2 linked regions of the Phragmitibacter flavus genome follow. The main gene of each other region encodes a partner of the protein of the gene in region 2 in a complex. Links are inferred from orthologs where the notes say so. Each region holds a gene or a part of one and is shown on either strand. Other genes may lie near its edges.

Region 1 (2,843 bases), on a different replicon or contig from region 2:
AATGTTGCTGGCATCCATCGCTCCTTCAGCGGAACCGGCACCAACGATGGTGTGAAGTTCGTCGAGGAACAGGATGACGTTTTTGTTGCGGCGGATCTCGTCCATGACGGCCTTGATGCGCTCTTCAAACTGGCCGCGGTATTTGGTGCCGGCGACCATCAGGGCGAGATCGAGGACGATCACTTTTTTGTCGCGAAGGATTTCGGGGACGTTGCCCTGGGCGATTTCCTGGGCAAGACCTTCGACGATGGCGGTTTTGCCAACGCCGGCTTCACCGATGAGCACCGGGTTGTTTTTGGTGCGGCGGCAAAGGATCTGGATGACGCGTTCGATTTCCGGTGCGCGGCCAATGACGGGATCGAGATCACCTTTTTGGGCGAGTTCGGTAAGGTCGCGACCAAAGGCACGGAGGGCAGGCGTTTTGCTGTCTTTCTTGGGGCCGTTGGGCATGGATGAGCTTTCGGGACCGCCACTGCCACCGCCTTCTTCTTCCTCTTCTTCGTTGCCGAAGTTGGGATCGAGCTCCTTGAGGATTTCGTTGCGGGCTTTCTCGAGATTGACGTCGAGGGTGCGAAGCACCTGGGCGGCGACGCCTTCACCTTCGCGAAGGAGTCCGAGCAAAAGGTGTTCGGTGCCGACGTAGGAGTGGTTCAGAGCCTTGGCTTCCTTGGAGGCGAGGGCGAGAACTTTTTTGACGCGGGGTGTATAAGGGATGTTGCCGACCATTTTGGTGTCGGGACCGGAGCCAACCTGCTGTTCGACCTGCATGCGCACGGTGTCGAGATCGACGCCGAGCTTGGTGAGGACGTTGACAGCGACGCCTTGACCCAACTTGATGAGGCCGAGCAACAGGTGCTCTGTCCCCACGTAGTTGTGGTTGAAGCGGTCGGCTTCCTTCCTGGCAAGTGCCAGGACTTGTTGGGCGCGGGGAGTAAAGTTATTCATCATGGGATTCAGGGGGAAGCGCGGAATCGTCCGCGTCGTTGTCACTGGATACGTTTAATGGTTCGGGGACGGATTTCAATCGATCACGGGTGTTTTCTGCCCGCAAACTGTCGCGTTCTTCGACGCTTAGATCGCGTTTGGCGGTAAGCTGAAGATGCGCGGGTTGAATTTCGAGGAGCAGCATGTCCAGCAGGCTGCGATCGCAATCGGTGATGATGTCCAGATCGGCGCCGAGGCGCAGCAGGGAGAGGTGGGTGAGGGCTTCCTTTGAACTGAGAATGTGAGAAAAACGCAGGGTGGCATAAGCGCGACCGACCTGGTCATGCAGCATGAGGGCGTTTTCGTGGAGAAGCTTTTCGCGGGCGTGGATTTCGGCCTGGACGATGTGTTCGGCGACACCTTCGATGCGGCTGATGAGCTCCTGTTCGGTTTCGCCGAGAGTGTGCTGATTGGAAACCTGGAAGAGGTTGCCGAGGGCTTCAGTGCCTTCGCCATACAGGCCGCGGACGGCGAGTCCGATTTTGCTGACGGCGTTCATGACCTGCTTGATCTGTTCGGTGAGAACGAGCGCGGGCAGGTGCAGCATCACGGAGGCGCGCATGCCGGTGCCCACGTTGGTAGGGCAGGCGGTGAGGTAGCCGAGGCGGGTGTCGAACGCGTAGCTGAGGTTTTCTTCGAGGGCGCTGTCGATGCGGTTGACGAGGTCGTGGGCGGTGCGCAGGTCAAGACCGGCGCGGATGCCTTGCATGCGGAAGTGATCTTCCTCATTCACCATGACGGCAATGCTTTGTTTGCGGTCGATGACCACGGCACAGCCGGTCGAGCGGGCGGCATGTTCACGGCTGACGAGGTGACGTTCGACGAGCACCTGCTTTTTGGTTTTGGTGAGGCTGGGGTATTCCTCGTTGAAGCCGTCCTTGAGTTCAGGAAGGGAGGCGAGCAGGGGGCGGACTTGATTGAGAAGTTCGACGCGTTGTTTTTCCGAGGACCAGCCTGGGAAGGACCAGCCGCGCAGGTTGCGGGCGAGCCGGATGCGGGAGGTCATGACGATCTCCGAGTGGGGGCCATGGCCCTGCATCCAGTCAGCGGGATTTTTAAGGAGGGTGGAGAAGCGCATCAGATACGTGGGAAGCTGTCTTATCTTTGATATAGACTACGTATGAAAGTAAACGTGAGAATAATCCATGCCTTTGTTTAGAGAAATTTTGCGCGCTGAGGCTGGCGGGTGGGTTTGTCTGGGGTGGAGGGGTGCGTTTTTTGGTCTGTGGGAAATCTGGCTTGTTCGACTGAGCCTTGGAGGTTTGTGTGAATATGCCTCAGCATTGAGGCGCGAAAGCGACAGGATGACGCAGGACAATGATTCGGGGGGGCTCTCAGTAGCAGATATTGATCAGGATTCTGGATCTGAGGGTTGAGTGTTGACACTTGATTGATTGCCGCCTTGATGGTGGTTTTTATTATGAAACATGCGACAAAAAGAATGTTGGGTTTTAAGAGGACCGAATACGAATTGGTTGCTACTGGAATCAAGGTCGCTGAGGTGTCATTGAGTTCGACAAGTGACACAGTTATCGAGTATGACCGCATTGGAAGAGACCAGGGAGTTTTTAAGAGACAGGAATTTAAACTGCTCGGGTTATCGATTTTTTTTGCTGTCCTGTCGATATTGATGGCGGTGCTTGTGATGGGTGAGGGACATGTGGAGCATTCGGCATGGGCGGTATGGCTGGTGGTTTCGGTTTCGTTTTATCTGTGGTTTTCGACGACGAGGAGAGAGGGGATTGTGTTCGCAAGCGATTACGGACGTCTGCATATAGAAGGTGCGCCGAAGCAGCTTGACTCGTTTGTCGCAGAACTGTCCCAGCGTAAGGCTGCCTATATTGAGGATCGTGCAAAGC
Region 2 (3,007 bases):
GGACAAGGTGAGTCCGTCCGGTCAGCTGGAGCCGCCCAACGCGAAAGACTTTCCCAATTTTGGCTCCAACATCATTCGCTTGAAGCCGATGGATGAACCGATGCTGCCATTTGTAATGATGCCGCGCCCGTTGCAGGAGAGCAACGTCATTGGTAAGGGCGGCACGGCGGGATTCCTCGGCAAAAGTTTTGATCCCTACACGTTGTATCCCGATGGCGACGACATGGAGATGGACAAAATGACGCGCATAAAGATCGATGATTTGCAGCTTCGCCCCGATTTGTTCAGCGTGCGTTTGCAGCGTCGTGCGAGGTTGCGCAATGCAATCAATGATCAGATGCCGATCATCGAAGCGGCGGTGAAGGACATGAGTTTGGATGATTATTATGATCGGGCATTGAACCTGATCGCCAGTGGTCGTGCGCGTGATGCTTTTGCGCTGGATCGCGAAACCGACCGCGTGCGAGACAGTTATGGTCGCAATACCTTTGGGCAGAGCTGCCTTTTGGCGCGACGTTTGATCGAAGCCGGAACGCGGGTGGTGGAGGTCATCTGGCCGAAAGTGGCCAACTCGGACAATCATTCTTGGGACCATCACGTGGGACTGACCAAACGCATGAAGGATCAGAGCGGTCCGATGCTCGACCAAGGGCTGAGTGCGTTGTTTGAGGATCTCGACAGCCGCGGATTGCTGGAGGAAACGCTGGTGGTGGCGGTGGGGGAATTTGGTCGCAGCCCGGAAAAAGGCGTGAGCACCAGTGGCAATGGCAACAGCGCGGATGGGCGCGATCATTGGCCGTATTGCTATACCAGCATCATTGCGGGGGCGGGGATCAAGCGTGGATACGTGCATGGCAAATCCGATGCAACGGCGTCCTCGCCGCTGGAAGATCCGGTGCATCCCGGCGAGTTGCTGGCGACGATTTATCATGCGTTTGGCATTGATCCGGAGTCCATTGTTTACAATCACCTCAACCAGCCGCGCGAGTTAGTAAAGGCGAAGGCGGTGACGCAGTTGTTTGCGTAGGGGGAGCTTTAAAAATGGGGAGCACACGCATCCTGCGTGTCGTTTTTGGCGTCCCGCCGAAAACACGGACGCGAAGCGCCTAGGAGTTTCGGGAATAGATTGCCCATTGGGGCAGTCAGACGTTCGGGTATTCCGCAAGATGCGAAATACGACACGCAGGATGCGTGTGCTCCCCAGAAAGGATCACGCAATCTTCGACTCGATATCGCGCATCTGGTCGCGCAATTTGGCGGCGTCTTCGTAACGCTCATCGGCCACGGCTTTGTCGATGGCGGATTTGAGATCGGCAAGCTTTCGTTTTAAATTGGCAGGACTGGCGGGAGGCGGCACGGGCGGGGCAACGAGGGTGCGCACCTCGGATGAGGGCGTTGTCTTGGCGGGAGCAGAGGGTTCAGGGGGAGCAACGGCTTGTTTAACGGGAGCCTTGCCGATGTGGCGGGTGCCTTTGTGCATGGCCCGCAGCATGCTTTCGAGATCGTCGGCAAAAACGCGGTAGCAATCGGGGCACCCCATGCGTCCGATTTTTTTGAGATGGGCGCGGGTGAATCCGCAGGAAGGGCAGGCCAGTCCTTCGTCGTCCTGCTGGTGGGACACTTGTTTGGGTTTTTTCTGAGCGGCTCCGAGGAGGAAATCCGCCAGTTGGAATCCGGTGGGATCGGTGACGCCCTTGTCCTTGGAGCATTTGTCGCACAGGTTCACCTGGGTCATCTTTCCATCAATGATCTGGGTAAGAAAAACCGTGGCGTCGCTGTCGCACATGTCACACTTCATAGGAACGAGGGAGTTCTAAACTTTGAGATCTGAATTTCTGAATGGAACTCAAAATTCAGTATTTGAAATTCATCATTACATCTAAGGATACGTAATGGGGGTGCCTGTGGAGTTGGCCAAGGCTTTGAATTTCTCAACGAGCTGTTTGGTCAGAGGTCCAGGCTTGCCGGTTCCGATGGGGCGGCGATCGAGCATGACGCCGGCAATCACCTCGGCGGCGGTGCCGGTGAGGAAACATTCTTCAGCGGTGAAGATGTCGTGACGGGTCAGATTGACTTCACGAAGGGGCACGCCCAGCTCGGCGAGCAGTTCGATGGCGACGCGGCGGGTGATGCCATCCAGACCGCCGGCGGCAATTGGTGGAGTGAGCACCTCGCCACGTTTGAGAATAAAGATATTGTCGCCGGTGCATTCGGCCACAAATCCTTGTTCATTGAGCATCACGCCTTCTTCACCGCCACCCTGGATGGCTTCGATTTTTGCCATGATGTTGTTGAGGTAATTCAACGATTTGACCTGGGGACTGAGGGCTGCCGGGCTGGGGCGACGTGTGGCGCAGGTGACCATGGTAAGACCGAGGTCATATTTTTCCTGCGGATAGAGCGAGATGCTGGAGGCGATGACCACGACGCTGGCTTTGGGACATTGGTAGGGATTGAGGCCAAGTGGGCCAACGCCGCGGGTGATCAACAGGCGAATGTATCCGTCGCGTAGATTGTTGGCGGCGATGGTGTCGAGCACGGCTTTTTCCATTTCCTCGAAATTCAATGGAACGTTCAACAGGATGGAGCGCGAGGATTCGTAGAGCCGCTCAAGATGTTCAGTGAGACGAAAGACGCGGCCGTTGTAAAAGCGGATGCCTTCAAAAACTCCGTCGCCATAAAGCAATCCGTGGTCGAACACACTGATCTTGGCTTCAGATTCGGGAACGATGTTGCCATCGAGATAGATGAGGAGGGAGGGCGCGGCCATGACGGGAACGCGCAAAATGCCTTCCACACGCCGCATTGCAAGCGCTTAGCAGGGGGAAATGCAGGTTGTTGAGGGGGTGCGGGTTGGCGATTTTTGCGATGATGAAAGAGCAGGCTTGCATCGGGGCTCATTTACCACGAAAAACGACGATGATTGAATACGACTTTGTTGTCGTGGGTAGTGGTGCGGGTGGATTGTCGGCTGCGCTGAAGGCGGCCCGCCATGGTCGTGTGGCCG

The links.
Region 1: the proteins of FEM03_RS04480 (region 2) and FEM03_RS22050 are in contact, whole or in part, in a crystal structure (PDB 8WTB), measured with the Bacillus subtilis proteins. The link is inferred for Phragmitibacter flavus from one-to-one orthologs.

Annotation. Positions count from the first base shown.
Region 1 is NZ_VAUV01000022.1:58,945-61,787, reverse strand. What follows is about bases 1-2,835. They hold FEM03_RS22050 (protein arginine kinase), read right to left. Parts: upstream 2,063-2,835; coding sequence 938-2,062; downstream 1-937. Other genes in these bases: FEM03_RS22045 (hypothetical protein), read left to right, coding at 2,375-2,835; FEM03_RS22055 (ATP-dependent Clp protease ATP-binding subunit), read right to left, coding at 1-948. Also shown: more of FEM03_RS22045, read left to right, coding at 2,836-2,843. UniProt on the Bacillus subtilis protein: Catalyzes the specific phosphorylation of arginine residues in a large number of proteins.
Region 2 is NZ_VAUV01000003.1:253,000-256,006, reverse strand. What follows is about bases 5-3,003. They hold FEM03_RS04480 (UvrB/UvrC motif-containing protein), read right to left. Parts: upstream 1,799-3,003; coding sequence 1,211-1,798; downstream 5-1,210. Other genes in these bases: nadB (L-aspartate oxidase), read left to right, coding at 2,920-3,003; ilvE (branched-chain-amino-acid transaminase), read right to left, coding at 1,880-2,770; FEM03_RS04485 (DUF1501 domain-containing protein), read left to right, coding at 5-1,027. In the rest of the region: more of FEM03_RS04485, read left to right, coding at 1-4; more of nadB, read left to right, coding at 3,004-3,007. UniProt on the Bacillus subtilis protein: Activates the phosphorylation activity of the protein-arginine kinase McsB. Is required for the delocalization of competence proteins from the cell poles.